One region of the Aminipila sp. genome, then DNA from elsewhere that is predicted to be linked to it. Evidence: riboswitches for the same ligand, from Rfam matches in the RefSeq annotation. Region 1 holds a riboswitch; the other holds the start of a gene.
What was found. Region 1 has a riboswitch for FMN ahead of ribD (bifunctional diaminohydroxyphosphoribosylaminopyrimidine deaminase/5-amino-6-(5-phosphoribosylamino)uracil reductase RibD). Riboswitches for the same ligand answer to the same signal wherever they lie in the genome.

Region 1 (16,310 bases):
AAATTAAACAGTTAATTGTAGTTCCAACTACTTGTGGCACTGGATCTGAGGTAACCAATGTAGCTATAGCGGAATTGAAATCCCTACAGACAAAGAAGGGGATTGCGGTTGAAGAAACCTATGCTGATATGGCTGCTTTAGTTCCTGAAAGTTTACAGGGACTTCCAGATAAGGTATTTGCAACAAGTTCGATTGATGCACTTATTCATGCAATAGAATCATACTTATCACCTAAGGCTTCAGATTTCACAGAAATGTATTCTTTGAAAGCCATAGAAATGATTATGGAAGGATATAAGAAAGTTCTTGCAGCAGGAAACACGGCTGATGCAAGAAAACCTTACTTAAAAGACTTTCTTCTTGCTTCCAATTATGCAGGGATTGCATTTGGTAATGCTGGATGTGCAGCTGTACATGCATTATCTTATTCAATTGGCGGAGCATTTCATGTACCACATGGAGAAGCTAATTATCAGTTCTTTACAGAAGTCTTTAAAATGTATATGAGGAAAGCACCTGATGGAAAGATTGCCAAAGCAAATCAAATCTTTGCAGATATACTTGGATGTGATGTTAAGAATGTTTATGACGAATTAGAGAAATTCTTAAATCAGTTAATTGCCAAGAAGCCCCTAAGAGAATATGGGATGTCGGAACTTCAGATTGGCGAATTTACAAAGATGACCGTTGAAAATCAACAGAGATTACTTGGTAATAACTATGTTTTCTTAACTGATGAAGAAATTAGAGAAATCTTTGCTAATTTATATTAAAATACAAATTGATATTAAAATGGCCAGAAAAACTTGAATTCTGGCCATTTTTGTGTGCCCAAAATATAAAATACAGATTTTACTATGGAAAAGTCTTGAAAAGATCACTGGCAAATTGTATAATGGAAAATCGAGGGTATGATGGATACAACTAATATAGAAATAAAAGAGGAGAAGGGAAGAGTTTATGAATCAAAATATTGTAACAGAAACTAGTAAAAATATCAGGGCTTTAGCGCGCGTGTCGCTACAAGGAAAATGGAAATTAGCGGTTATAGCAACTGCAGTGTATATGATTGCACTTATGGTACCAGCAACTATTTTAGATATTATTTTTGGTGGGGAAGATGGTGTATCACTTTTGTCTGGCTTGTACACATTTTTAGTTACAGCACCATTCACGGTAGGATATTCCATATTCTGCTTAAATTTATTCCGAAGAAAAGAATGTGAAGTTGCACAGGTTTTCTATGGATTTGAAAAGTTTTTTAAGGTGATTGGACTTTATATAGTTATGTGTGTATTTATAGGCCTATGGATTATAGCTCCAATAATAGCAGCATTAATTACACAGAAAAAAATATTTTTTCTCCTAATACTTCCACTTGGTATTCCTGCAATTATAGCTGCTTATAGGTATAGTCAATCATTCTTAATTATGGCAGATCATCCTGAATATGGGATTATGCAATGTATATCTGAAAGTAAACGAATAATGATTGGAAACAAGTTGAAGTTTTTCTGCATGGAGTTCAGTTTTATTGGATGGGCAATTTTAGCAGCTATACCTACAGGAATTTTATCAACAATATTTACTTTTGCAGCGCCTTCATTAAAAAGCATGGGGTCGTTAATTGGAAGTATAGCATATTTCTGGTTAATGCCTTATATGTGTCTTGCTGGAGTTGCATTCTACGAACTTGCTAATGGCAATTTACTGCCAGGAGTTATTGAAGCTAGTCCAATGAGTTTTGATGGAGAAACTTCTAAGCTTAGTGAAGTACCATATAACACTGAGGGAGAAGTACATACTACAGAAGAAACTAGAGAAAATTAATATTGACATTAAAAAATTACTATGTTAATATGAAGTGGAAAATTAAATAATATGTCTTCAGGGCAGGGTGTGATTCCCTACCGGTGGTAAAGCCCACGAGCCGCAAGGCAGATTCGGTGTGATTCCGAAGCCGACAGTATAGTCTGGATGAAAGAAGATAAGTGCAAGTTTTATATTGCGTTTGATTATTATGCTCTGAAATGTTATCATTTCAGAGTTTTTTATTATTTAGAAATCAATATAAAATATTTATTAAGCTTGCAAATAAATTATGAGTATATGTTATTAAGATATAAGCATAATAAAAATGCCTTGGAGTTTTATCCAAGGCATTTTTTTTGAATAGGATATAACAATGATAAATCAGGGAGATGAATTGATTGACAGATGAAAAATATATGCAGATGGCTTTAGAGCTGGCCAGAAAAGCAGAAGGGTGGACAAATCCAAATCCTATGGTGGGAGCAATAGTTGTAAAAAATGGAAATATAATTGGACAAGGCTTTCATGAAAAATATGGACAGCTGCATGCAGAAAGAAATGCAATTGCAAATTGCAGCGAATCACCTGAGGGAGCAACTATATATGTTACTTTAGAACCATGCTGTCATTATGGAAAAACACCACCATGCACAGAAGCTATTATGGAAAATAAAATCTCAAGAGTAGTAGTGGGTTCTAAAGATCCAAATATTCTTGTGGCGGGAAAAGGTATAGAAATTCTAAAGCAGGCAGGCATTCAGGTTACCACAGGAGTTTTGGAAAAAGAATGCAATGAAATAAATAAAATTTTCCTTCATTACATAGGAGAAAAAAAGCCATTTGTGGCTATGAAGTATGCTATGACAATGGATGGCAAAATTGCAGCCTATACAGGAAAGTCAAAATGGATTACAGGAGAAACGGCCAGAGAGCATGTGCATAAGTTACGGCATAAATATATGGCTATTATGGTTGGTATAGGAACAGTGCTAAAAGATAATCCTAGGCTGGATTGCAGACTTCCAAATACTAAAAATCCTAAAAGAATAATTTGTGATACGAATCTAAGAATTCCTTTGGAATGTCAGATAGTGAATACTGCAAAGGATATAGAAACATATATAGCTACAGCAACATTAGATAATGAAAAAACTAAAAAACTTACTGAGGCTGGCTGTATTGTATTGCAAATCCCTAGAAGCGGAGATCATATTGATCTAAATATTCTTATGCAAATGCTTGGGAAAAAAGGAATAGACAGTATACTTCTTGAAGGTGGAGGAACATTAAATTATGAAGCCTTAAGTAAGGGTATTGTGGACTATATATTTGCATATGTGGCACCTAAGATTTTCGGAGGAAAAGATGCTATAACTGCAGTGGAAGGTATGGGTGTGGAAAGCCCGGAAACTGCAATTATGCTGAAAAATAGAAAAATTACTATTTTGGGAGAAGATATATTGATTGAGCATGAAGTTTTTAAAGGGGTGAATAAATGTTTACAGGGATAGTCGAAGAAAAGGGAATGATTAAGTCAATTTTAAAAGGAAGAAATTCATCCAGACTTATTGTTGAAGGAGATGAAATTTTTAATCAAATACATCTTGGAGATAGTGTAGCAGTTAATGGGGTCTGCCTTACAGTCTGTAGTTTTAGTGGCAATACATTTGAAGCAGATGTAATGGGAGAGACCCTTTCACGAAGCTCTCTGGGAAATTTAAAATCGGGAAGCATAGTTAATTTAGAGAGAGCCATGGCTGCAGATGGCAGGTTTGGAGGTCATATAGTTTCTGGACATATAGATGGAACGGGAACTATTGTAAGTTTAATACCAGATGAAATAGCTACCTGGATAAAGATTTCTACCGCACCTGAGATTATGAAATATATTGTTGAAAAAGGCTCAATAGCAATAGACGGTGTAAGTCTGACGGTAGCAACAGTAAGTAATGATAGTTTTCAAGTCTCACTAATACCACACACAGGAAAAGAAACCACATTACTGAGCAAGAGAGTTGGAGATGTAGTCAATCTTGAAAACGATATAATTGGAAAATATATTGAAAAATTCTTAGTAACAAAGAATCCAAATCAGAAAAATGAAAGTCGAATAAATATGGGATTTCTTGAAAAGAACGGATTTTAATACTTATTTTTAATAATGGAGGATAGACAAATGTTTAAATATAATACAATTGAGGAAGCGTTAGAAGCTCTTAGACAAGGGAAAATGATTGTTGTAACAGATGCTGAAGACAGGGAAAATGAGGGAGATTTAATTTGTGCAGCTGAATTTGCCACTACAGAGAATGTTAATTTTATGGCAATTCATGCAAAAGGATTAATCTGCATGCCTATGAGCAAAGATATGGTTGGTAAACTAGGTTTACACCAAATGGTTTCAAAGAATACTGACAATCATGAAACTGCTTTTACAGTATCAATAGATCATATTGATACTACTACAGGAATATCAGCGGTTGAAAGATCAATTACGGCTATGAAAGCAGTGGAAGAAAACGCATGTCCAGAAGATTTCAGAAGGCCTGGTCATATGTTCCCATTATTGGCTAAAACTTATGGTGTTTTGGAAAGACAGGGACATACGGAAGCCACCATTGATTTAATAAAACTTGCAGGTCTAAAAGAGTGTGGATTATGCTGCGAAATTATGAGAGAAGATGGAACAATGATGCGAACTACTGAATTAAAGGAATTTGCGCAGGAGCATGGACTTGTATTCGTAACCATAGAAGCACTGAAAGAATACAGAAAATGCACAGAGAAAATTGTGGAAAGAGTTGTAGCCACTAAATTGCCTACGAAATATGGTGAGTTTATAGCTTATGGATATGAAAATAAAATTAATGGAGAGCATCATGTGGCTCTTGTAAAGGGGAATATAGAAGACGGAGAATCTGTGCTTTGCAGAGTTCACTCTGAATGTTTAACAGGAGATGCGCTAGGTTCTATTAAATGTGATTGTGGAGAACAGTATGATGCTGCTATGAAGAAATTAGAAAAGGAAGGCTGCGGAGTGATGCTTTATATGAGACAAGAGGGCAGAGGCATCGGGCTTATAAATAAACTAAAAGCATATGCACTTCAAGATAAAGGAATGGACACAGTAGAGGCGAATCTTGCACTTGGATTTGAAGAAGATTTGAGGGATTATTCTATAGCAGCTCAGATTTTGAAGGATTTAGGAGTAAAGGATGTAAAACTAATGACAAATAATCCGGATAAAGTTAAGCAACTTTCAAAATATGGTGTAAATATTTCTGAAAGAGTTCCCATTGAGATTGAGGCAAATCCGTATGATAGGTTTTATTTGAAGACGAAACAGGAAAAAATGGGGCATATATTGAGTTACCACTAAGAATTTTATTAGTTAAAGATATGTTAAATTACAACGCAAAAGGAGAATAAAAATGAAAGTATTTGAAGGAAAATTAGTAGCTAAAGACATTAAAGTTGGAATTGTCGCTGCAAGGTTTAATGAATTTATTGTTTCTAAGCTGCTATCGGGTGCGGTAGATGGACTGACAAGGCATAATGTGGAAGAAGATAATATTGAAGTGGCGTGGGTGCCAGGAGCCTTTGAAATTCCTCTTATGGCAGCTAAAATGGCTAAGTCAGGAAGATATGATTCAGTGATATGTTTAGGAGCAGTTATTAGAGGTACGACTACTCATTATGATTATGTTTGTAATGAAGTATCAAAGGGCGTTGCTCATGTGGGGCTTGAGTCTGGTATTCCTGTAATGTTTGGTGTTATTACTACAGAGAATATAGAACAAGCTATAGAACGTGCAGGTACAAAGGCTGGCAATAAGGGATACGATTGTGCACTTGGGGCAATTGAAATGGTCAATCTTATGCAGCAGTTTTAAAATATTGAACAAACATAGCAAATACAAATTCGGAACATTTAAACCGTTTCTTTCATATTATAGCGAGAGTAGTAATTTGAAAGGGGCGGTTTTTTGTGGCTGTAGAAAGGCATATTTATCCGGGAAATAATACAACTGAAGGTTTTTATTCTTATTATAATTACATATTAGGTCAGCGCGAGGCAAATCGGATTATTTGCATAAAGGGAGGTCCAGGAGTAGGTAAGTCTACATTTATGAAAAAAATAGGTGAGACTTATCTGGAAAGAGGAGAAGATGTAGATTTCATGCATTGCTCTTCAGATAACAATTCTCTAGATGGTGTGGTCTTAAAAAATAGAAGGATAGCGCTCATAGATGCGACAAGTCCTCATGTGGTAGATCCTGTGAATCCAGGGGCAGTAGATCAAATTATACATTTAGGCGACTATTGGAACGAAAGAGGAATTAGAGAAAACAAGATGGCAGTAATAGAAACTAATGAAAGAATCAAGAGCATGTTCCAATATGCATACAACTATTTTGCAGCAGCAGGAAAGCTTTATGAAAACATTGCAGCCATGTATGATACTGCCATAGAAAGAGCTGAAGTCTATAAGATGACAGCTACAATTGTAGGAAATGAACTTGCGCATAAAGAACTCTGTTTAAATCCAGGTAATGTTAAGAAATTTTTTGCTAGTGCCATTACACCAATGGGAATTACCCATTACATAAAAAGTCTGATTAATGGATATAAAAAGATATATATAATAAGCAGTCCTGTAGGCCTTTGTGCAACCAGCTTGCTTAATGTATTTTCAGAAAGTGTTATATATAGAGGGTTTGACGTAGAACTGTATTACTGTCCTATGCGGCCTGAAAGCAAAATTGAGCATCTGTTAGTACCTGAAATTGGAGTTGCATTTATAAGTGTGAACAAATATCATGACCTTGAACCGTGGGAAATTGCTACAGATGAAGAAGGAAAAAATAATCCGGAAATCGTTCATATAGATATGAATGAGATGATTGAAAGAAGAAAGTTAGAAAAATTAGAGAAGCTAATTAAAAATAATTCTGATAGCATGGATAAACTGATTTCCGATGGAATTGAGTGTTTAAAACTGGCGAAGCAAGAGCATGATTATCTTGAAAGTTTTTATATTCCAAACATGGATTTTAAAAAAATAGATGAATTAAGGAATGAAATTATTGCTAAAATAGGGTAATAAGATGTATAATTAAGGGTAACATACTTTTTGATATACACAAGCAATTAAGGAGAACAAAAGATGAGTAACAAATTTATTCCATTGCTTTTTGCAGGGGATATTAATGTATATAGTGTAGCAAGAGCTTTTCATGAGGAATACAGTATAAAACCATTTGTATATGGTAAATACCCAACAGGCCCATGCTTCAAAAGTAAAATAATGAATTATAATGCAAATCCAAAAGCAGATGAACAGGATACTTTCCTGGAACTTGTTCTTGGATTTGCAGAAGAACATAAAGATAAGCAGATTCTTTTAATCGGTTGTGGTGACAGCTATGTACAACTGATTAGTGCAAATAAAGACAAGCTCCCTGAGAATGTTATCGCACCATATATTCATATTGATATGATGAATAATTTAATCCATAAAGAAAAGTTCTACGAAATGTGTGAAAAAATTGGTGTAGATTATCCTAATACATTTGTTCACAAAAAAGAATTAGGTCATAATTTTGAGCTGCCTTTCAAAGCACCTTTTATTATAAAGCCTGCTAATGGAATTGAATATTGGAGACATCCTTTTGCTACTCAGAAAAAGGTATATAAGGCTGATTCAAGACAAGAATTAGATGCTATTTTAGATGATATTTATGATGCTGGTTATAAGGATTCTATTATTATTCAGGACTTTATTCCTGGAGATGATACTTTTATGCGGGTTCTTACTAACTATTCAGATAAGAATGGTAAAGTGAAGATGATGTGTTTGGGACATGTTCTCTTAGAAGAGCATACACCTCATGGAATAGGTAACCATGCAGTCATTATAACAGAACATAACGAGATTGTAGAAGCACAGTTTAAGCAGCTTTTAGAAAGCATGAATTATATAGGATTCTCAAACTTTGATATTAAATATGATACTAGAGACGGTAAATATAAAGTATTCGAAATAAACACAAGACAAGGCAGAAGCAATTTCTATGTTACAGGTGCTGGTGCAAATGTGGCAAAGTGTTTAGTAGAAGATTATATTGAGAACAAAACACTTAAAGAGAACTTCGTTAGAAACAAGAATTTATGGTTGGTTGTTCCTAAAAAAGTAGCATTCACTTATATTAAACCTGAAGAATATAAGAGAGAAATGAGAGAGTTATTTGCAGCAGGAAAATGGGTAAATCCTCTATTCTATGCACCAGATAATAATTTAGGAAGAAGATTTAAATTATTCAAATCACAGATGGGACATTACGTTAAGTTTAAAAAATATCTTGGAAAATAGGTAGGCAGAAACTTTAGGAGAATTTATTAATGAGGGAAAAAGGACAAAAAGTTTTAGGTGTAATAGGTGGAATGGGGCCTCTTGCGACACAGCTTTTTTATAAAATGGTCATAGATAAAACGGAAGCCCATTGTGATCAAGATCACTTGAATATGATTATTTTAAACCATGCAAGCATACCGGACCGTACAACAGCAATAAAAAGTGGAGATGTGGAAGAACTGTATCATAAGCTTTTACATGATGCGAAATTTTTAGAAGTAGGTGGAGCAGACTACATAGCAATACCTTGTAATACATCCCACCTTTTAGTGGACAGGCTGCAAAGAAATCTAAACATTCCTATTGTCAATATGATTAAGGAAGCCGCTATGTCAGTATATTGCAGGTATGGTGAGAATTTCAAACTTGGAATTTTGGCTACGGATGGAACCATTAAAACGAAGCTATATCAAAATGAATGCAAAGCGTTAGGTATAACTGCAGTGGTGCCATCAGAAGAAAATCAAGCAAGAGTCATGAAAATAATTTATGATGGTATAAAAGATGGAAATCCTATTGATATGAAGGATTTTTATGAAATTGAGAAAGAGATGAAAGAGGAAGGCTGCAAATGTGTACTTATGGCATGTACAGAGCTTTCCTGCTTTAAAGAAATGAATAAACTATCTGATTTTTATGTAGATGCAATGGAAGTCCTGGCAGAAAGGGCTATCGTATTGTGTGATAAAAAACTAAAATAAAATGATTAAAAAGTGGAAAGCTGAGGCAGGTAAGTGTCAAATAGAGTACAGAATTTAAGAGAGTATATAGAGTTATTAAAAGAAAAGAATATATTAGTAGAAACAAATGCAGAAGAATCAGAACTGAAAGAGTTTGTAAGATATATATCTTACAATTCCATGGATGTAAAGTTTGGAACATTGTTTATTTGTAAAGGAACACATTTTTCGGTAGAGTATTTGAAGAGTGCTATTAAAGAAGGAGCTCTTGCATATATAAGTGAACAAAAGTATGACCTATCAGAGATAAAAACAGAACGAAATATACCTTATATTATTGTAAATGATATAAGGAAGGCAATGGCTTATATTTCAGATATGTATTATAATCAGGTCTGGAAGGAATTAGATATTATTGGTATTACTGGGACAAAAGGCAAATCTACGACTACCTACTTTATGAAGGCTATTTTAGACGATTACCTAAAGGAAATCAAGAAGCCTAAAAGTGCGGTTCTTTCAGGGATTGATAACTATGATGGAATATTAAATGAAGAATCTCATTTAACAACTCCGGAGACGTTAGATCTGCATAAGCATTTTAATAATGCGGTAAAATCTGAAATAGATTATTTGACAATGGAAGTTTCCAGTCAGGCATTAAAATATCATAGGACTTTAGGCGTTAAATATGCTGTGGGATGTTTCTTAAATATAGGGGAGGATCATATAAGTGATGCGGAGCATTGTGATTTCGAAGATTATTTTCAGTCTAAGTTGAAATTATTTGATCAGTGCGAAACTGCTTGTGTAAATCTAGACAGTGATCATGTAGAAAGAGTTATGGATGCGGCTAATCAGTGCAAAAAAGTTGTAACCTTTGGACTTAATGAAAAGGCTGGTATCTATGGATACAATATTTCTACCAGTGGAAATAGCATAACATTTAATGCCCGCTCAGATAGTTTTGATGAGGAATTTAAAATTAATATGCCAGGTTTGTTTAATGTGTCAAATGCGCTAGCAGCAATTGCTATTTCGTATGCGTTAAATATTCCTCTAAAAAATATACATGCAGGCTTGAAAAGGGCTCAGGTTAGTGGAAGAATGGAAGTTTATACTAATCTTAGTAAAGATTTATATGTAATAGTAGATTATGCTCATAATAAAATGAGCTTTGAATCTTTATTTGCTTCTATGAAGAGAGAATTCCCAAACAAGAAAATTTCCATAGTATTTGGGTGCCCTGGAAAGAAGGCTCTTGCAAGAAGACGTGAACTTGGAGATTTAGCAGGTAAGTATTCAAATCATGTTTTCATTACAGAGGAAGATGCTGGCGAAGAACCTCTTATGAAAATTTGTGAAGAAATTGCTAAACATGTTGAGAAGCATGATTGTACATGCTCAATTATTACAGATAGAAAAGAAGCAATCAGGCAGGCCATTGCTGATGCTGACAGAGACACTGTAGTACTTGTAACAGGTAAAGGCCGAGAAACGAGACAAAAGAGAGGTACAAATTATATTGATACGCCTTCAGATGTAGAATATGTTCAGGAGTTTTTGAAGGACAAGTAAGCAATGAAAGACAAAATGATTAATATATTAAAAAAGGAAACAGTGTTTGTTGTATCAGGGCTGGCGGCTATGCTGTCAGCTCTTTTCGTACCTCCTTCGTTAGAATATAAGGAATACATAGATTTCAAAGTAATTGCATTACTGTTTGCTCTTATGACTGTAGTTGCAGGGATTCGAAGAATAGGAACGTTTGAAGTATTATCTCAAAAACTTTTAAAAAGAGGAAGCAGTGTTAGATTCATTTCCTTAATTCTTGTGATTTTATGTTTTTTTATAGCCATGCTTGTAACAAATGATGTGGCATTGCTTACGATGGTACCCTTTACGCTGGCTGTTTTAGATTTTTTAAGTGAGAAAAGAATTATATTTATTGTAGTAATGGAAACAATAGCAGCCAATTTAGGGAGCATGCTTACGCCTGTAGGAAATCCACAAAATTTGTATTTGTTTTCATATTTTGATTTGACTGTAATAGAATTTTTAAAGATTACTTTTCCAATAACCCTTCTGAGCTTTATGTTAATTGTAATAATGATGTTAGTGGTGAGGGGCCAAAAATTAAATATAGTCTTTGATGTAGAGGCTAATATAGAAAGTAAAACCAAGATGGTTTCATATATAGTTCTTTTTTTACTTTGCATTTTTACTGTGGTTGGGCTTCTGGACTATAGAATCATGCTTACAATAGTGCTTATAGGTGTTTTAATATTGGATAGTGGCTTGCTAAAAGAAGTGGATTATTTTTTGCTTATAACTTTTGTATTTTTCTTTATATTTATTGGCAATATAGGACAAGTTGAAATGATAAGAAGAGGAATTTCACATATAATACAGGGAAAAGAATTATTCGCTGCTATTGCTTTGTCACAGATTATAAGTAACGTTCCTGCAGCTGTAATGCTTTCATCTTTTACTGAAAATCATAAAGCCTTAATTCTAGGAACGGACATAGGTGGACTGGGAACATTAATAGCCTCCCTTGCCAGTTTAATATCCTTTAAAATTTATTCTCAAAGAAAGAATTCAGATAAAAAACGTTATTTAGTCATTTTTACAGCTATAAATTTACTATTCTTAGTTATATTAATAGTTGTAGCAGTTATTCAATAAAACCTTTGAAAGGGGATATGAAATGAATTACATGGAATTAAATTCAAATGATGTAGAGAAAATTTTGGAGTATCAGCATAATTATTTTAATACTAATGTTACAAAAGATATAAATTTCCGTATCAGACAGTTAAAGGCGTTAAAGAAGGGACTCAAAAAACATGAAAAAGAAATTTCTATGGCCCTGTATAAGGATTTAGGAAAACATAAAAATGAGTCTTATATAACGGAGATTGGATTTGTATATGGCAGTATTTCTTATATGATAAAAAATCTGAAGAAATGGGCTAAACCAGTAAAAAAGCATACCCCTATATACCTATTACCATCAAAAAGCTATGTAGTAAGTGAACCTTATGGAACAGTTCTTATATTAGGAGCGTATAATTACCCAGTTCAGCTTCTTATAGAGCCTTTGATTGGAGCTATAGCCGCAGGAAACACGGCACTCTTAGCAACTCCAGAAATGGCAGTGCATACCTCATCAGCTATAAGAAAAATGATAGAAGATACATTTGAAAAACGTTATGTAATGTGTGTAGAAGGAACTATGCAGACAAACAGCTCTCTAATAAATGCTAAATTTGATTATATCTTTTTTACGGGCAGTTCAGCAGTGGGAAGAATTGTAATGGAGGCAGCTGCGAAAAACCTAGTACCAGTGACCCTTGAACTTGGTGGGAAAAGCCCTGTCATAGTTGATAAAAGTGCAAATATAAAGGAAGCTGCCAGAAGAATAATATGGGGGAAAACGTTAAATGCAGGTCAGACATGCGTTGCCCCAGATTACGTGATGGTGCATGAATCAGTGGAAGAAGAACTTATTTTACAAATGAAGAAAGCATTAAAAAAATATTATGGAAAAAATATTGAAAAAAGTAATGATTATGGTCGCATTATTAATAAAAAACATTTTGAACGAATCACAAATTTGATTGATCAGGAAAAAGAACATATTATTTTTGGTGGACATAGTAATGAGGAAACCAGATATATTGAGCCTACAATTTTAAAAATTGACTCGTTTAATACTATAATAATGCAGGAAGAAATATTTGGTCCACTTCTTCCAATTATAAAATACAGTGATTTAGATGCAGCAATAAACAAGATTAAGGAGTTGCCAAAACCTTTGGCTTTATATCTTTTCACAAGGAAGAACAAGGTTGGGGAAAAGTTGCTATGTGATACTTCATCTGGTAATGTCTGCATAAATGATACAATTATGCATATTGCCAATTACAAGCTGCCATTTGGCGGTGTTGGTGGTGCTGGCATGGGAAGTTACCATGGTGAACAAAGCTTTATTACTTTCTGTCATAAAAAAGGAGTATTAAAAAAATCTGCAAGATTTAATAATACTCTTGTATATCCTCCATTTAGCGAAAAAAAGTTAAGGGTAGTAAAAAAGTTTCTAAAGTAAAAGGTGAAAACGTATCTTAGATTAAAGATGCGTTTTTTTTTATAATTATCAGAAAAAATAAACTATTCTGTGAAGTTAATTGAAGAATTTTGATGCATATAGTTATAGTTAAGAAAAATAAACTTAACTAAAAACAAAGGAGAAAGAAAAATGGCAGTTAATCTTAAAGGAAGAAGTTTTTTAACACTAATGGATTTTACCCCTGAAGAAATTAGGTATATGCTAGATTTGTCACATGACTTAAAGGCAAAGAAACGTGCAGGTATTGAAGGTACAACTTTAAAAGGAAAGAATATTGTTCTTCTTTTTGAAAAAGCTTCAACTAGAACCCGATGTGCTTTTGAAGTTGCCTGCTTAGATGAGGGTGCGCATGTTACTTTTCTTGACTCAAGCAGTTCACAATTTGGTAAAAAAGAATCAGTTGAAGACTCAGCAAAAGTTTTTGGAAGGTTTTATGATGGTATCGAATACAGAGGCTTTAAACAGTCATTAGTAGAAGACCTGGCAAAATATTCTGGTATTCCAGTATGGAATGGTTTAACAGATGTAGACCATCCAACTCAGATTTTAGCGGATCTTTTAACTATTGAAGAACATGTAGCAAAGCCGTTGAATAAAGTTAAGGTAGTTTTCTGTGGTGATGTAAGAAACAATATGAGCTATGCATGGATGTACGGCTGCGCAAAGATGGGCATGCATTATGTAGCTTATGGTCCAGAAACTTTACTTAATGAAATTGATAAGAACATTTTAGAAAAAGTAAATGAAGTTGCCAAGGAAACTGGTGCAAGAATTGAACTTTGCAGCACACCAGAATGCTTAAAGGGAGCAGATGTACTTTACACAGATGTATGGGCATCAATGGGAGAAGAAGCACAGATTCCAGAAAAAGTAAAATTATTAACACCATATAAGGTGACTACTGAAATGGTAGAAGCTACAGGAAACGAAGATGTTATATTCTTACACTGCTTGCCATCTTTTCACGATTTCGAAACAACAATGGCAAAGTCACAGAAAGAATTAGGATATGACATTAGAGAAGTAACCGATGAAGTATTTAGAAGCAAATATTCTAAAGTTTTTGATGAAGCAGAAAACCGTATGCATACTATCAAAGCAGTTATAGTGGCAACAATAGGCAGATAAGAAGGAGAAATTCGTCATGGAAAAGGCAACAAAATTAGTCATTGCTTTGGGAGGAAATGCGCTGCAATCAGGAAAAGGTCCAGCAACTGCAGAGGCTCAGCTTGAAGTAGTTAAAAAAACTTCTGAACAGATTGCAGAAATAAGCTGCAGAGGTTATGAAATTGCAGTAGTTCATGGAAATGGACCGCAGGTAGGAAGGATTTTACAAGCATTAGAAACAGCTAAAGATGTTACACCTGTTATGCCATTTGACGTATGTGGTGCTATGTCGCAGGGATATATAGGATATCACATTCAACAGGGGTTGAAATATGCATTAAATCTTAGAAATAAGAATCTTCCTGTAGTAACAATAGCAACACAAATGATTGTAGACGGAGCAGATCCTGCTTTTCAGAAACCATCAAAGCCAATAGGACAGTTTTACAATGAAGAGGAAGCAAAAAAACTTGAAAAAGAAAAAGGCTATACAATGAAAGAGGATGCGGGAAGAGGATGGAGAAGAGTAGTGCCATCACCGCTCCCTAAAAAAATTGTAGAGATTGACGCAGTTAAAAAACTTTGGGATTCTACTATTGTAGTTACTTGTGGCGGAGGAGGAATTCCTGTTATTGAAAAGGAAAATGGATTACTAGAAGGGGTAGCAGCTGTAATTGATAAAGACTTTGCTGCAGAGTTATTAGCTGAACAAGTAGAAGCAGACTGCTTAATGATTCTTACTGAAGTGGAGAAAGTTGCAATTAACTTTAATACACCTCAGCAGGAAAATATTAGTCAAATGAATTTAGAGAAGGCATCACAATACATACAGGAAGGTCAATTTGCACCAGGTAGCATGTTACCTAAAGTACAGGCAGCAATGAAGTTTGTAAGAGCAAACCCTTCCAAAAAAGCAATTATTACATCTCTTGATAAATCATTAGAGGCTTTAGAGGGAAAGACTGGCACAATTATCACTTTCGCATAACTAATAATTATTAATTAAATCTTGTGTAGTTTTATACTTTGAGGAGGACAAGATTATGAATTTGGTAGAAATAACGAATGTTATAAACAGTTATTTATGGAGTGTTGCAATGATAGGACTCTGTTTGGGAGTCGGAATTTTTTTCTCAGTTAGGCTAGGTTTCTTTCAGATAAGGCTAATTAAAGATATGGTAAAACATCTTTTGGGAGGACAGAGCTCAGAAAATGGAATCTCTTCATTTCAAGGTTTTTCAATGGCTTTGGGCGGAAGAATCGGAGTAGGGAATATCGCAGGGGTTGCTACGGCCATATGCTTTGGTGGCCCAGGAGCAGTATTTTGGATGTGGGTTTACGCTTTTTTAGGTGCAGGCGCAGCTTTTGCAGAATCTGTATTGGCACAAATCTGGAAAGAAGAAATTGATGGAGAGTACAGAGGCGGTCCGGCATATTATATACTAAAAGGGACCGGAATTAAATGGTTAGCAATCCTATTTGCGATTGCAGGGGTTATAGCAAATGCATTCACTGGACCAACTATTCAGGCCTTCAATATTGCTGATTCAGTAAAAAATGCTTTTGGAATTCCGGCCATTGTTTCAGGATGCGTTGTAGCTGCACTATTCGCTTTTGTTATATTTGGAGGAATGAAGCGAATTGGTTCCGTTGCAGAGAAGATAGTACCTATTATGGCAGCTATATATATCCTGTTAATGATTGTTATTTTAGCTGTTAATATTAAAAATGTTCCAAGCATGTTTGCAGTAATCTTTAAATCTGCATTCAATATGGAAGCCGTTTATGGTGCAATCTGGGGCCAGACTATCATGTGGGGTGTAAAACGTGCTGTATATTCCAGTGAAGCAGGTATGGGTTCTGGTTCTCAGGCTTCAGCTGCTGCAGAAGTATCCCATCCAGCAAAGCAGGGCTTAGCACAATCATTCTCTGTTTATGTAGATACATTGTTTGTATGTACAGCAACAGCAATTATGATTTTATCTACAGGAATGTACAATGTGGCTGGTGTGCAAGAAGGAAGCTTTATTGTTGAAAATCTTCCAGGTATAGCTGCTGGGACAGGTTATACACAGGCAGCTATTGATACTTTACTGCCAGGAATGGGTTCAGCATTCATAGCAGTTGCAATTTTCTTCTTTGCATTTACTACTATTATGTCCTT
Region 2 (16,310 bases), on a different contig from region 1:
AAATTTCGAATAAACATAAACAATATACATGCAAAGGCATAAAGAGACTTGCATTTCTTGCAACAGTAATGGTACTGGTTTTAAATTTGGCTGCGTGCGCTACTTTTGATAATTTTAAAGGTACTTTTATAGATAAGGACGAAGAACCTGAGGCTACCGTTAGAATTGGTGTTTTTGAGCCATTAACTGGTAAAGATAAAGAAATGGGTGAAATGGAAGTAAAGGGAATTGAATTAGCCCATGATATGTTTCCTAAAGCTTTGGGAAAAGAAGTAGAACTTGTATATGGCGACAATAAATCAGATATGTACGTGGCAGAAAGTGTAGCCCATGAGTTAGTGGATAAAAGGGTATCTGTAGTTCTTGGAAGTTACGGAAGCGCAAACTCGCTTATGGCAGTTAAAACATTTGAAAAAGCCAAACTGCCTGCTATAGCTATTACAAATACAAATCCATTAGTAACAAGTTATAATCCTTTTTATTTCAGAGTCTGCTTATTAGACTCTTTTCAGGGAGTCGCACTTGCTAAATATGCGGTGGAGTCATTAGGTGCAACTACAGCGGCAATTATGAGACCAGAAAATGATGATTATGCCATAGCTGTTGCAGAGACTTTTTCAGATAAGTTTATACAAATGACAGGAAACCCCAATGCAGTAGTGGTATCTTGCGACTACCAGCCAGAAAAGAAGACTGATTTTACTGAGGATTTAAAAAAAATCCAGGCGGCAGGAGCCCAAGTCGTATTTCTTCCTGCTAAACTGGAGGAGGCTGTAAAAGTTCTTAAAGAAGCAAAAAAACTTGGGGTGAATGCGTTGTTTTTAGGAACGAATCAATGGGATTCAACCGAATTAGTACAGAAAGCAGGCAAGGCTGCAGCAGAGAATGTTTCTTTCTCAACTGTATTTGATCCAAATACAGATACTACGGTTATGTCGGACAATTTCGTTAATGCTTATAAGTCAAAATATGGGCAGGATGCCATTCCGGAAAGTGCTGCTGCTCTAGGGTTTGATGCCTATATGATTGCCCTTGATTCATTAAATAAAACTGGGACAGCTCTTGATGGCGAGGCACTTAGAAAAACCATAGCTAATGTCAGAGAATTTCCTGGTTCATCTGGAACAATTACGTTTGATACCAATGGAGACCCAATAAAATCCGTAGTGGTAATGAAAATTGTAGGAGGGCAGGCTGTTTCGGCTTATACAATGGAACCTGCAATTGTCAACTTGTCTGGAGCACCTTTGCAGCAGGAAAACGTACAAGTACAATAGTATAAAAATATTTACTATTGAAAAAATGAATTTTGTGATAGAATAATAAAAAGTAGATAAAAAGGAGAATTACCATGGAAGAAAAAATCAAAGAAGCTTTAGAAAATATTAGACCTTTCTTGCAAAGAGATGGAGGAGATATTGAGTTTGTTGAACTAACTCCAGAAAATATTGTTAAAGTTAGATTACAGGGTCACTGTGCAGGATGCCCCGGCGCAACTATGACATTAAAGGCTGTAGTTGAAAAACTTTTAAAAGAATCATACCCTGAAATTGCAGGGGTTGAAAACGTACAGTAACGTACAGTAAGGAATAGCTATGGAAAACGCCAAAAGAAAAAATCGTTTTGCAGCGCTTCTGATAATGACTTTAATTGCAGTGGGGTGCCTGGTGGCATTACCACTGCTTTTTAGTGGATGCAGCAATGAAGTGAATCAGTCTGTCAGCCCTGGGCTAGATAACCAGAAACCCGAGGCGACAGTTGATTTAAGTATTTTTGCGGTAGGGGACGTTATGGTTCACAATCCTCAGATAGCATGCCAATACGATGCAAGTACGGGAACGTACGATTATACAAACAATTACAAGTATGTTAAGGATTACATAAGTCAGGCAGATCTTGCGTTGTGCAATGTAGAAACTACTTTTGCAGGGAAACCTTATTCAGGGTATCCAGCTTTTTGCGCTCCTGATGAATTAGCAGACGCACTAAAGGATACAGGATTTGATGTGGCCATAACCTCAAACAATCACATGATGGACAGAGGTGGTGCAGGTATGAAGAGGACTCTTGAGGTGTTGAGAGCAAAAGGCTTTGACACCGCAGGAAGCAGGCTGAATAACCAAGAAAAAAGATATTCCATGACTGAAGTTAAGGGTGTAAAGATTGCTGTAGTGCCATATACATACGAAACTTCTACAGGTGGGGACAGTACTGCATTAAATGGAAATGTCATATCATCAGAGAATGCAGAACTTATTAATTCCTTCAATTATGATACCATTGATACTGATTTAGCAGAAGTGCAAAAGACTTGTGAAGAAGCAAGAACGGCAGGCGCCGAAATTGTTGTACTATATTATCATTGGGGAGAGGAATATCAGACTTCTCCAAATAAATGGCAGAAGTATATTGCACAGCAGAGTGTTAATAATATGGATGTTGATATTATTTTTGCATCCCATCCTCATGTGTTACAGGGAATGGAGTATTTAAAAAACCAGGCAACAGGAAAAACTGTTCCAGTCTTTTATAGTATGGGTAATTTTATTTCAAATCAAAGGACAGAAACCTTAAACAACAGATATACCGAAGAAGGAATGATTGCGAAGGTTAATTTGAAATATATGAAGTCAGAAGGGAAGATTACGGACATTACCATGAGTGCAATACCTACCTGGGTTGAAAAATATAATTCAGGGGGCAGGCCAATTTATGAGATTATTCCTTTAGATGAGAACTTACAAACAAATGAAACCCTTAGTTCTTCTGGAAACTTATCCAGAGCAGAAACAGCATTGGAGGACGCGAATGGAATACTTAAAGCTGATTGAGGACTATAAAGATGACATGATAAAGACTGTTCAGGAACTGGTATCTATAAAAAGTATAGAAGATAAGCCTGCGGTTGATGCTCCTTTTGGAAAAGGAGTTGCGGATGCTTTTCACTACATGCTTAAAAAAGCTGAATCAGAGGGGTTTGATACAGAAAATGTGGACAATTATGGTGGACACATTGAATTTGGTGGGTATTTACTTGATGATGAGGGAAAAATTACAGGAACCAGCGAAGAAGTAATGGGTATCATAGGTCATCTGGATGTTGTACCAGAAGGAACGGACTGGGAACATGAACCATATAGTGGAGTCGTTGCAGATGGAAAAATTTATGGCAGAGGCTCAATTGACAATAAAGGGCCTGTAGTGGCGGCGTTTTTTGCTATGAAAGCATTGAAAGATAGCGGCTATATACCAGAAAAGAAGGTAAGGCTGATTTTAGGGCTGGATGAGGAGACTAATTGGAAGGGGATGAAGCACTACTTATCTAAAGTCAAGGCCCCTGATTTCGGATTTACTCCAGATGCAGAATATCCGGCAATTCATGGGGAAAAAGGGATTATGGTTTTTCAGTTAGCTAAAAAGATTGGAAAAACTACAGGTAAAGGAATAGAGCTGAGGAGCTTAAAAGGCGGTAATGCTGCAAATATGGTAGCCGATTATGCTAGAGCAGTGATAAGGGCCGACAAAATGGAGGCCTATGATAAGGTGAAAGAGCTGGCTGCAAATTACAGAAATGTAAAATGTGCAGAGGAAGGCCAGATTGCTTTTGGCGCAAAGTTGAATTGTAAAGGCATAGGCAAAAGCTTAGAAATAGTGGCACAGGGTGTTTCGGCACATGGGGCAACTCCTGAATTTGGAGTGAATGCCATCACTGTGCTCATGGATTTTTTAAGTGAAATTGACATAATAAATGATGATGTTAATGAATTTATTGAGTTTTACAATAAATATATTGGATTTGAACTAGATGGAACAGCTATTGGATGTGGACTTTCTGATGAGCCCTCTGGCAAACTTATATTTAATGTGGGCAAAGTGGAGCTTGAAGGCGAAGCTGTGATGCTTACTATTAATATAAGATTTCCTGTTACTTATAGTGAAGATATTGTTTATGAAGCTATGATGCCAATAATTAACAAATATAATATGGGGGTAATAAAGATAAAAGCTCAAGACCCTATTTATATGCCTAAGGATGACCCAATGATTAAAACATTAATGGATATTTATGGAGAACATACAGGGGATAGAGAGAGTGAACCTATCGTTATTGGGGGAGGTACTTATGCCAGAGCTGCAAAAAATATTGTAGCTTTTGGAAGTGTGTTTCCTGGTGAACCAGATTTAGCGCATCAAAAAAATGAATATATTGAAATCGACCAACTTCTGTTAAACGCGAAAATTTTTGCAGATGCTATTTACAGGCTGACACATTAAGTATATAATGTGCAGTAGAATTGTTTCAGGGGGAGGTGTAAGTCCTCACCGGCGGTAATGAGTTCTTAACTACGAGTCCGCGAGCTGAAAGGCAGAATGGGTTAGATTCCCATACCGACGGTATAGTCCGGATGAAAGAAACAGGCGTATTTTATTTAAATGCGTTTATTTCAAGTATGTGATGCCCTGAGAGTAATCTCAGGGCTTTTTTTATGGATAAGATTGAGAGGAACTAGAAATGACATCACAAAATAAAACAGTAAAGTTAGCGAAAATGGGAATGCTTGTAGCAATCTCAGTGGTCTTAGTGTATATTGTACGCTTTCCAATTTTTCCCTCAGTACCATTCTTAGAATATGATCCTGCAGATATTCCTATTCTTATTGGTACTTTTGCCTTTGGACCAATGGCAGGACTTCTGTTAGTAGTTGTAACTTCAATAATTCAAGGGACGACAGTAAGTGCAGCAAGTGGCTTGTACGGAATCATTATGCACATATTAGCAACAGGAGCATTTGTGTTAATAGCAGGTAATTTGTATAAGGGAAGAAAAAATAAAAAAGAAGCAATAATTGCATTGACTGCAGGAGTTATAACTATGACGGTAGTGATGGCTCTTGCCAATATGGTAGTTACACCTGCATTTACAGGTTGGCCTTTAAGCGCAGTTATGAAGCTAATGCCGTTTATTGTAGGATTTAATCTGATAAAGGCTGGAGTAAACTCAGTTATAACTTTCTTTTTGTATAAAAGAATATCAAGATTTTTACATAAATAGCTAGTAGAAAATTAAATAAGAACATGAAATGAGGCTATCTTAGAATAGATTATCGGCATACGTGCTTATCGGTTTGTTTTTAGGAGCCTCTTTGTTTTATCAGAAACTATGCTAATTGTCATAGGTTAAGCCGATTTTAATGGCTATTTTAATGTTTAATTAACATAAATTGTGTGGTAAAATAAAAGGTATGGATAAATTGATTATAAAAGATGAAAAACAAACAAAAAAGTTTGGGCTACTACTTGCGGACAAGCTGGCTTCGGGAAGTGTTGTCGCACTTATCGGAGACTTAGGCACAGGCAAAACGGCGCTTACCAAATATATTGCAGAGGGACTTGGAATAAAGGAAGTAATTACAAGCCCTACTTTTACTATTGTTCAGGAGTACCACGATGGGAGAATACCTCTCTATCACTTTGACGTGTATAGAATTAATGATGTGGAGGAAATGTACGAAATTGGATATGAGGAATATTTCTTTGGTAGAGGAGTATGTATCGTAGAGTGGGCCGATTTAATTACTGAAATTATACCAGAGGATGCCATCGTTATTAATATTGCCTATGGACAAAATGAAGGTGAAAGAATTTATGAGATAAAAGGACTGGAGGCGGGTCTATGAATATATTAGCCATTGAAACTACAGGAGTATCAGCTTCTGTGGCGGTTATTAATGAAAAGGGTCAGATTTTTGAGGAGTATTCTACGGAGACGCTGAATCATTTGCAGTTTTTAATGCCAATGGTGGAGAAGGTACTCGAAAAAAGTAAATTGCAGATAAACGATTTGACAGCAATCGCAGCTTCAGAGGGACCAGGTTCCTTTACAGGTATAAGAATTGGTGTTTCTTCTGCCCGTGCATTAGCACAGGCTCTTGAAATTGATTGTATTAGTGTTCCTACATTAAAAACTTTCCTTTATAATATTGAAAATTACAAAGGCGTTTTCTGCCCAATATTTGATGCCAGAAGAAGTCAAGTATATGGAGGCGCTTATAAATGGGGTACAGATCATTCGATTTTACAGCTTGTAGAGGGCAAAGCTTATATGCTTGCTGAACTTCTCAAATTACTTAAAGTAGTTCTAGAAGAAGGACAGGATGAAGTTACATTTTTGGGAGATGGTGTCGAACCATATAAGGCTCAAATCGAGGAATGGCAGAACTCATCGTTAAATAGCAATATACAAGTTAAATTTGCAGATGCTGAAAGTAGATATCAAAAATCGTCTTCTGTTGCAAAACTTGCACTTGAACTGTTTAATGAAGGGAAAATCTGTGGATATAATGAACTTAAACCGAATTATATGAGGAAAGCTGAAGCTGAAAGAAAATTAGATGAGGCCAGAGCAGCACGGGATAAACGGTGAGTAGAATGAATCAACTGGTAATAAGAGCTGCTGAGGAACGTGATATAAAGCCTATGGCTGATCTGGATGTAATCTGTTTTGCAGAACCATGGAGTGAAGCAGCTTTTAAAGGTGAAATCATGGAAAATGACAAAGCCTTTTATATAGTTGCAGAAATAGGTGGACAGCTTGCCGGGTATGCAGGTTTATGGGCTATTGTTGATGAAGGCCATATTACAAATGTTGCTGTATCCCCTGAGAATCGAAGAAGAGGAATCGGCAGGGCTATAGTGGCTACATTAATAGAGGTGGCAGAACAAAACGGGTTAAATAGCTTTACATTAGAAGTGAGGGAATCAAATCTGGCGGCGCAAGCTTTATATAAGGAATTTAAATTTAAACCTGCAGGAATTCGTAAAGGTTATTACTTAGATAACGGTGAAAACGCTATAATTATGTGGCGTATTCATGAATAAAACATATTCCCTTTGAGATACTAAGATAAAAAGTATTTTGGAGGTATTGTTAGATGAGAAACTATTATGGTAATGACAAGGATAGAGATAATTATTATTATAACGGTTATGAAGATTTTAATGATGACATGAGTAATCCAGTGTCAAATTGCAGCCGGTTCGAAAGAAGGCACGATTTTAGTACATTTAATATGTCGGATTACACGTCATGTGAAAATTGCAGACATTTATCTTCGGATAACAGATGTATCGTAAAAGCCGATACGCAAATTGGGAGAATGGAATGAAAAACGGAAAATTTTTAACAATGGCAATTGAGTCAAGCTGTGATGAAACTTCAGTAGCATTACTTTTAGAGGGCAGAGAAGTGTTATCCAATGTTATTTCTTCGCAGATAAAGGTACATCAAGTATTTGGTGGTGTTGTGCCTGAAATTGCATCCAGGCATCATCTGGAAAATATAAATAACGTAACGAACCAGGCATTAAGTGAAGCAGGAGTTACTTTAGATGATGTTGATTTAATTGGTGTAACTTATGGACCAGGTCTAGTGGGGGCATTACTTATTGGATTAGCATCTGCGAAAGCATATGCTTTCGCCAAAAATATCCCTTTAATAGGAGTACATCATATACAAGGGCACATTAGTGCCAACTACATACAATCTCCTGATCTGGAGCCGCCTTTTATGGCTTTAGTGGTTTCTGGAGGACATACCAATATTGTTGAGGTCAAAGATTATAATTCTTTTGAGGTGCTTGGCGGGACCAGGGATGACGCAGCAGGGGAAGCTTTTGATAAAGTGGCAAGGGTTCTTGGGTTAGGTTACCCTGGAGGACCATTAATTGATAAAATTGCTAAGGAAGGAAATCCAGAAGCTATTCCATTTAAAAGAGTTTTTCTTGAAAAAGGCAGCTATGACTTTAGTTTTAGCGGTATAAAAACGGGCGTATTAAATTACATTAATTCGGAAAAACAGGCGGGCAGAGAAGTGAATACTGCCGATGTAGCAGCCAGTTTTCAACAGGCAGTTATGGATGTAATCGTTACAAAAGCAGTTAATGCTGCAAAGCAAATGAAAAAAGATAAAATTGTGTTAGCGGGCGGGGTGGCTGCCAATAGTAAGCTTAGAGAAATGCTTACAGAGCAATGCCAGAAAAATAACCTGAAGCTTTACTGTCCTGCACCAATTTTGTGTACAGATAATGCAGCCATGATTGGATGCGCAGCATATTACAAATATAAAGCAGGTTTTACAAGTGATTTAACACTGGATGCATATCCAAACCTGCCTCTTGTAGTAGAGTAAATAAAAATAAAAATTACGGAGTAATAAAATGATAATACTTTCGGCAACGAATATAACAAAGGCATACGGAGTTGACATAATCCTAAAAGATGTTTCCTTTCACGTAAATCAGGGTGACAGGATTGGTATAGTTGGCAACAATGGTGCAGGAAAGACCACATTGCTGAATATACTTTGTGGGGAAATGTCATATGAAGAAGGAAATGTTTTTATTTCCGGGAATACTAGTATTGGATATCTAAAACAGAGTCAAAATTTTGATTCGGATAAAACTTTAATTGAAGAGGTTTCAGGTATTTTTAGTCATGTAGCTGATATGGAAAATGAAATGGCAAAATTGTCTCATGAAATTTCTGAAAGGTCTTCAAAAGGGGAAAATGTAGATAAGCTTTTGCACAGATATGATGAATTAATGGAAGCTTATAATAGAAGTAACGGATATGGTTATAAAAGTGAGATAAACGGCATATTAAATAGCATGGCTTTTTCAGAAAATTTTTATGATAAAAAAATTTCTATGTTGAGTGGTGGTGAAAAGACCCGATTGGCATTGGCCTGTTTACTCTTAAAGAAACCGGAGATTTTGTTTTTAGACGAACCAACAAATCATCTTGATATAGGAACTTTAAAATGGCTGGAACAATATTTAAAGTCATATAGTGGAACCATTATTTTAATTTCCCATGATAGATATTTCTTGGATCAAACTGTAAACCGCATTTTTGAAGTAGAAAACCATAAGTTGTATACATATCAGGGTGGATACTCTGAATACGCAGAGAAAAAACGTCTGAGACGTGAAGAAGAACTTAGGAAGTATGAAGGACAACAGAAGGAAATATCAAGGCAAGAAGAGATTATAAGACGGTTTAAGCAGCATGGCACAGAGAAGTTGGCCAAAAGAGCTCAGTCAAGGGAAAAACGTTTAGCACAGATAGACCTTATAGAGAAACCAGAGGCCCTTGTAGGCAAAATGAAAATTCATTTTAAGGAACAGTTTAAAAGTGGAAATGATGTCATTTTTGCAGAGGGCTTAGAAAAGGGTTTTGGATATGGGGCAAAGAGAAAAGAACTGTTTAGAAATGTAGACTTTGATATCAAAAGAGGAGAAAGAATCTGCATCGTAGGAGCAAATGGAGTCGGTAAAACCACATTACTAAAAGTGTTAATGAATGAACTTGACCCAGATGGCGGCAGATTAAAGATCGGGCACAATGTCCAATTTGGATATTATGATCAGGAACAGCAGAATTTGACCCCTTCTAACACAGTTTTTGATGAAATGAAAGATTCCTATCGGTTATATACTGATACAGAAATGAGAAGTTTATTAGGAAGATTTCTATTTAAAAATGAAAGTGTATTTCTTAACGTAGGAAGTTTAAGCGGTGGAGAAAAAGCAAGACTATCTTTGTTAAAACTTATGCTTTCGGGGTCTAACGTTCTGCTTCTTGATGAACCTACTAATCATTTGGATATTACATCAAAAGAAGTATTTGAAGATGCTCTTCTAGAGTTCCCAGGTACTTTAATAGTTGTATCCCATGACCGGTATTTTCTGAATAAGATTCCAACTAGAATTATGGAGCTGGACACGGATGGAATGGCGGCATATCTGGGTTCCTATGATTATTATATGGAAAAGAAGCAGGAAATTGCATCAGGGAAAAAATATTTAAATGAGCTAAGCAGTATTCAAAACATAAATGAGGAAAAACAACCAGAGAAAACCGATTTTAAAGAATTGAGTTCTAATGAACAAAGAAGAATAAATAAAGACCTTGAAGCAAAAGCTAGAAGGAAGGAACGAGAGCAAAAACGGTTGGAGGATGAAATAGCAAGTTTGGAAAAAGAAATTGCTGAGTTAGATGCAGAAATGTGTAAAGAAGAAATTTTTAGTAATCATCTTCTGTTAGCAGAATATCACGATAAAAGCGAAGCCTATAAGGCTAGACTTATAGAAACTTATGACAGCTGGCTGGTAATGCAAGAAGAATAGACTGAAAATTTTGTGTTAATTTGTGTTAAAATTTATACAAAAAATTTTTAAAATGCTCTTGCATATCTTAAAACAGTAAATTATAATGAGTTTTAGTCAATAGGACATAGAGAAAAAATGAAATTAAATGAAATGTATAGAAAATATATAGTTTCTAAAGTATGGAGGTTAGTTATATGACATTTGACAAAATAAAGGAAATTATTATTGAACAGTTAAGCGTAGATGAATCACAGGTTAATCTTGAAACTCATCTTATGAAAGATTTAGAAGCTGATTCACTGGATGCAGTAGAAATTATCATGGCGATTGAAGATGAATTTGATATCGAAGTTCCAGATGAAGATGCTGAAAAGTTCCAGTGTGTTGGTGACATCGTAAAGTACGTTGAAGAAAAATTAAACTAGTCATCAGATGAAAGCCCGCAGATAGCGGGTTTTCGTTTTTCAGTTATTTGAAAGGGACTAGACATTAAGAAGGAAAAAGTGAAGAATGAAAAAAGGTTCAAAAATATCAAATGCGGTAATTAAACGTTTACCTAGATATAGAAGATATCTTAACGAACTCCGTAAAAAGGGTGTGGATAAGATTTCTTCAAGGGAATTAAGTGACTTAATAGGTTATACCGCTTCTCAAATTAGGCAGGACCTTAACAATTTTGGCGGCTTCGGTCAGCAGGGTTACGGCTACAATGTTGAAGCATTATACAATGAAATTAGCAGTATTTTGGGGCTTGATAAAGAATATAAGATGGTTATTGTAGGAGCGGGAAACTTAGGACAGGCAATTGCAAACCATACCTATTATTATAAAGCTGGTTTTGTAGTATCTTCATTATTTGAAGTTAACCCAAAGCTTGTCGGAATAAAGATAAATGACATTAATGTACGTGATTATGAAGAATTAGTCCAGTATATTGAGGAAAACACAATAGATATAGGTATTATCTGTACGACTAAGGATGCAGCACAGGAAGTTGCAGACAAAATGTCCTTTGCAGGAGTAAAAGGAATCTGGAACTTTGCACCAGTAGACCTTGAGGTACCAGATACTGTTGCAGTAGAGAACGTACATTTAAGTGATGGTCTGCATTCACTTGCGTACCACATAAATAGAAATGAATAGAAATAATATAAAAATGAAAATAACCGTTTCTTTTGAAACGGTTATTTGTTATAGTAGAATTAAATAGATTATTCTACGATAGCATCAACAGGACATGCATTTGCACATGAACCACAATCAATACACTTATCAGCATCGATAACTCTAGCGCCGTTGCCTTCAGAAATTGCTTCTACAGGGCATTCTGGTTCACAAGCTCCGCAGTTTATACAAGCATCAGTAATTTTGTAAGCCATTGTGATAATCCTCCTTTTTTAAAGTGCTCAAAAGCCAATTAAATTATAACAAAGGGAAATGGAGAAGTAAAGATGAAAGTTTATTCTCTCGTTGGAAAAAGCGGAACAGGAAAAAGCTATCAGGCTATGTCATTGTGTGGAAAAAGAGACATCCCTGCAATTATAGATGATGGGTTATTTATATATGAAAGCCGGATTTTACAGGGGCAGTCTGCTAAAAGACAGGCAACTAAAATTGGGGCAATAAAAACAGCATTGTTTACGGATGAAGAACATCGGTATTCTGTAGCTAAAAAAGTAAAAGAAATTAACCCAGACAAGATTTTAATATTGGGAACTTCTACAGGTATGGTGGATCGAATTGTTGAAAGATTAGAACTGCCAGAAATTGAAGAACGAATATTTATTGAAGATATTACGACTGAGGCTCAAAGAACTGCGGCACGGAAACAAAGGGTGGAATTGGGTAAACATGTTATACCTGCGCCGGCTGGACAGTTAAAAACTGACTTCTCAGGATATTTCTTACACCCTATACGGATGATTAGAGGGTTTGGATTTGGGAATAAAGACAATATGCAGGAAAGGTCTGTAGTGAGGCCGACCTATAGTTATTTAGGTGAATTCTTTATTTCGGATAAGGTGGTAAATGATATTGTTTATTATTTAGGTAAGCAGAACAAAGGCGTACATTCTATTATACGAGTGCTGACGCAAAATACCAAGACCGGTATTGGATTGACCGTTATGGTTAATATGAAATATGGAAATAATGTAATGGAATGTGCCAGAGAGCTGCAAGGGCAGATTACGGAACATGTAGCCAACATGACTGCTTTTAACGTTCATTCTGTGGATGTTGAGGTCAGGGGCTTAGTGTGATGATTATAATACGACAAATAAAAACTTGGAGAAAGTGATGGTAATTAGAGAAAACATTAAAGATTTCAATTTGGATCATATATTTGATTGTGGACAGTGTTTTAGATGGAATAAGCAGCAGAATGGCAGTTATACCGGAATCGCTTTTGGAAAGCCAGTAAATATAAACTTTAAACCATATATAGAAGGTGGATTTGAGGGTAGGCTGAGTATAGACAACATTAATGAAGCAGAGTTTAATGAGCACTGGAAAACCTATTTAGATTTAGATAAGGATTATGGACATATAAAATCTGCTCTAGCTAAAAAAGATTTGGTTCTTGCAGAGGCAATACAATCAGGACAAGGCATTAGAATATTAAAACAGGAACCATGGGAGACTTTGATTTCATTTATCATTTCTCAAAATAACAACATACCAAGGATAAAAAAATGCATTGAAGGTTTATGCCAAATGTTTGGATTACCAGCGGGTAGTTTTCAGGAAAGAGATTATTTTGCTTTTCCTGAAGCATCCGTTCTGGCTCAACTGACAGAAAACGATCTAGCTCCAATCAAGTTAGGGTACAGAGCAAAATATATAATTGAAACTGCAAAAAAAATTGTGACGGATAATTTTGATTCAGGGAACAAAGAATGTGTTGATGTAAGATTAACCACACTGGCAGATTTACGAAGAGCAGATATCGTTACAGGGTATGAATATTTAACGAGCTTGTGTGGAGTGGGACCTAAAGTAGCAAATTGTATTTTACTTTTTGGTATGGAAAAATATAATAGCTTCCCCATTGATGTCTGGGTTCGCCGTGTAATGCACAGACTTTATCATATGGATGAAAGTGATATGAAAAGTATGACTAATTATGCTAGTGAGAATTTTGGGGAGTATGGGGGTATCGCGCAGCAATATTTATTTTATCATATAAGACAGTTAGAAAAATAACAAATGAGGAGATTTCAAGCACAACATACAATCGTATGGCTGTGCTATTTTTATCCATAAAAATTGAAAAAAACTATTGACATTAGGGTAGATTAGTTTAAAATATAGTTAGCACTCATGGTTAATGAGTGCTAACAAAAAGATAAATAATAAAATTATATATATCAAACAGGAGGTATAGAAAATGAATTTTGGAATTAAGCCACTTGGCGCTAGAGTAGTTATTAAGATGGTTGAGGCTGAAGAAAAGACCAAGAGTGGTATCGTTCTTCCAGGCCAGGCTAAAGAACAGCCACAGATGGCAGAAGTTGTTGCTGTAGGTCCTGGAACAGAAGAAGAAAAAATGGAGTTAAAGGCTGGAGATAAGGTTGTATTCGCAAAGTACGCAGGCAGCGAAATCAAGTATGATGGTGCTGAATACACAATTATGAACCAGAAAGACATTTTGGCAATTGTAGAATAATAAAGAAAGAGGGTAATTGAAATGGCTAAAGAATTACATTATGGGGAAGACGCTAGAAGAAAATTACAGGCAGGTGTTGATAAACTTGCAGATACAGTGAAAATTACATTAGGACCTAAGGGAAGAAATGTTCTTATTGAAAAGAAGTTTGGCTCACCGGTTATTACAAATGACGGTGTTACTATTGCTAGAGAAATTGAACTTGAAGATGCAGTAGAAAACATGGGGGCACAGCTTGTAAAGGAAGTTGCAACAAAAACAAATGACGTTGCAGGTGACGGTACTACTACTGCTACACTTCTTGCTCAGATTATTATCAAAGAAGGATTTAAAAATGTAGCTGCAGGTGCAAACCCAATGGTACTAAAAAGAGGTATTCAGGGAGCTGTAGACGTAGCTGTTGCTGAAATCAAGAACATTTCAAAAACTGTTGAAAGCAAGGAAAGTATTGCTCAGGTAGCTTCAGTTTCAGCTGCAGATGCAAATATTGGTGAACTTATTGCAGAAGCTATGGAAAAGGTTGGAAAAGATGGTGTTATCACTGTTGAAGAATCAAAATCCATGGGTACAACTCTTGAAGTTGTTGAAGGTATGCAGTTCGACAGAGGTTACTTATCTGCTTACATGGTAAACGATACAGAAAAGATGGAAGCTAACATGCAGAATCCATATATCTTATTAACAGATAAAAAGATTTCAAACATTCAGGAAATACTTCCTATTCTAGAACAGATTGTTCAGCAGGGAAGAAAGCTATTAATCATTGCTGAAGATGTTGATGGAGAAGCTCTTGCAACATTGGTAGTCAATAAGCTGAGAGGTACTTTTGACTGCGTAGCAATCAAGGCTCCTGGCTTTGGCGAAAGAAGAAAAGCTATGATGGAAGATATCGCTATCTTAACTGGTGGTACAGTTATCTCAGAGGAAGTTGGATACGACCTTAAGGAAGCTACATTAGATATGTTAGGTACTGCCGCATCAGTTAAGGTAACTAAAGAAAATACAGTAATTGTAGATGGCGCTGGCGCACCAGCTGAAATTCAGGGTAGAATTAAGCAAATTAAGAATCAGTATGAAGAATCAACTTCAGATTTTGATAAAGAAAAGCTTCAGGAGAGACTTGCAAAACTTGCAGGCGGCGTAGCAGTTATTCAGGTAGGAGCTGCAACAGAAACTGAACTTAAGGAAAGAAAACTGAGAATTGAAGATGCTCTAAACGCAACTAAGGCTGCTGTTGAAGAAGGTATCGTAGCAGGTGGTGGTGTTGCTCTTGCAAATGCTATCCCAGCAGTTAAGAAATATGTTGAATCGCTTACAGGAGATGAAAAGACTGGCGCTGCAATCATCATGAGAGCATTAGAAGAACCAGTTAGACAAATTGCTGAAAATGCTGGATTTGAAGGATCAGTAGTTGTTTCTGAAGTGAAGAACAGTAAAGTTGGTGTTGGTTTCAATGCTGCAACAGAAGAATATGTTGATATGATTAGTGCGGGTATTGTAGACCCTGCTAAGGTTACTAGATCAGCCCTTCAGAATGCTTCTTCTGCTTCAGCTATGCTTTTGACAACTGAAGCAGGCATCGTAGAAATTAAGAAGGATGAACCAGCTATGCCTCCTATGGGTGGCGGAATGCCAGGAATGATGTAGTCCGTATAAATATTAAATAAAATAGTAAAATAGTGGGATGTCTTAATTATTTTGAGACATCCTTTTTTTATATTTGTGGATGTTGAGTAAGTCAGAGTAGTTCAATATTTCATTGAAATATGGTTTTGATTATGATAGAGTAAAAGAATGTAAAAGCAATGGCGAAAGCGGGGTAAAAAGGTGGAAACCATTTTAATAATAGATGACAGCTTTTTTAATATTAAACTTCTAGAGGGTATATTACAAAAAGACTATAACATAGTATATGCAAATGAAGGTGAAGAGGGGTTTGAAATGGCAAAAGTAAAACAGCCTTCACTTATACTTTTAGATATAGAGATGCCAGGAATGAATGGTTTTCAGGTATTAGAAAAACTACAGGTCACAAAAGAAACCCAGCAGATTCCAGTAGTCTTTTTAACTGGTGTTGATGATACTGCCACCGAAGAAAAAGCATTTTTCTGCGGGGCTGTTGATTATATAAGAAAGCCTTTTTGTGGTAACGTAGTGTGTGCAAGAGTCCGCACACATATTAACATGTTTCGATATAGAAAAATGCTGGAAACACAAATGTATATAGATGTCTTAACGGGGCTTTATACAAGAAAACATTGCATTGATTATGTCAATAAACAATGGAAAAATTCCATTAAGGAAGGGATCCCTTTCTCTTTAGGAATCGCAGATATTGATTTCTTTAAAAGAGTAAATGACACTTATGGACATCAAGAAGGTGACAGAGTACTAAGTGCTGTTGCTGATTTAATGAAAAATGCCATGCCAGATGATAACAACTATATTGCCCGTATGGGAGGAGAAGAATTCTA

Region 2: linked by a shared signal. The riboswitch ahead of RTW14_RS05305 (ECF transporter S component) and the one ahead of ribD (bifunctional diaminohydroxyphosphoribosylaminopyrimidine deaminase/5-amino-6-(5-phosphoribosylamino)uracil reductase RibD) in region 1 are both predicted to bind FMN.

Annotation. Positions count from the first base shown of each region.
Region 1 covers NZ_DAMBYD010000004.1:2,872-19,181, forward strand. The annotation lists gene RTW14_RS05940 (4-hydroxybutyrate dehydrogenase) at 1-773, shown strand, start outside; gene RTW14_RS05945 (DUF975 family protein) at 961-1,830, shown strand; FMN riboswitch at 1,880-1,993, shown strand; gene ribD (bifunctional diaminohydroxyphosphoribosylaminopyrimidine deaminase/5-amino-6-(5-phosphoribosylamino)uracil reductase RibD) at 2,211-3,323, shown strand; gene ribE (riboflavin synthase) at 3,308-3,958, shown strand; gene RTW14_RS05960 (bifunctional 3,4-dihydroxy-2-butanone-4-phosphate synthase/GTP cyclohydrolase II) at 3,989-5,191, shown strand; gene ribH (6,7-dimethyl-8-ribityllumazine synthase) at 5,244-5,705, shown strand; gene RTW14_RS05970 (ATPase) at 5,801-6,916, shown strand; gene RTW14_RS05975 (carboxylate--amine ligase) at 6,980-8,185, shown strand; gene RTW14_RS05980 (aspartate/glutamate racemase family protein) at 8,215-8,928, shown strand; gene RTW14_RS05985 (Mur ligase family protein) at 8,962-10,485, shown strand; gene RTW14_RS05990 (SLC13 family permease) at 10,489-11,595, shown strand; gene RTW14_RS05995 (aldehyde dehydrogenase family protein) at 11,618-13,018, shown strand; gene argF (ornithine carbamoyltransferase) at 13,169-14,167, shown strand; gene arcC (carbamate kinase) at 14,184-15,134, shown strand; gene RTW14_RS06010 (alanine/glycine:cation symporter family protein) at 15,190-16,310, shown strand, end outside.
Region 2 covers NZ_DAMBYD010000003.1:239,778-256,087, reverse strand. The annotation lists gene RTW14_RS05325 (ABC transporter substrate-binding protein) at 1-1,277, shown strand, start outside; gene RTW14_RS05320 (NifU family protein) at 1,352-1,576, shown strand; gene RTW14_RS05315 (CapA family protein) at 1,596-2,831, shown strand; gene pepV (dipeptidase PepV) at 2,809-4,275, shown strand; FMN riboswitch at 4,293-4,422, shown strand; gene RTW14_RS05305 (ECF transporter S component) at 4,514-5,053, shown strand; gene tsaE (tRNA (adenosine(37)-N6)-threonylcarbamoyltransferase complex ATPase subunit type 1 TsaE) at 5,244-5,678, shown strand; gene tsaB (tRNA (adenosine(37)-N6)-threonylcarbamoyltransferase complex dimerization subunit type 1 TsaB) at 5,675-6,424, shown strand; gene rimI (ribosomal protein S18-alanine N-acetyltransferase) at 6,430-6,879, shown strand; gene RTW14_RS05285 (hypothetical protein) at 6,933-7,166, shown strand; gene tsaD (tRNA (adenosine(37)-N6)-threonylcarbamoyltransferase complex transferase subunit TsaD) at 7,163-8,188, shown strand; gene abc-f (ribosomal protection-like ABC-F family protein) at 8,217-10,187, shown strand; gene acpP (acyl carrier protein) at 10,364-10,594, shown strand; gene RTW14_RS05265 (redox-sensing transcriptional repressor Rex) at 10,680-11,312, shown strand; gene RTW14_RS05260 (4Fe-4S binding protein) at 11,381-11,548, opposite strand; gene RTW14_RS05255 (Asp23/Gls24 family envelope stress response protein) at 11,621-12,430, shown strand; gene RTW14_RS05250 (DNA glycosylase) at 12,468-13,373, shown strand; gene RTW14_RS05245 (co-chaperone GroES) at 13,558-13,836, shown strand; gene groL (chaperonin GroEL) at 13,858-15,483, shown strand; gene RTW14_RS05235 (GGDEF domain-containing response regulator) at 15,664-16,310, shown strand, end outside.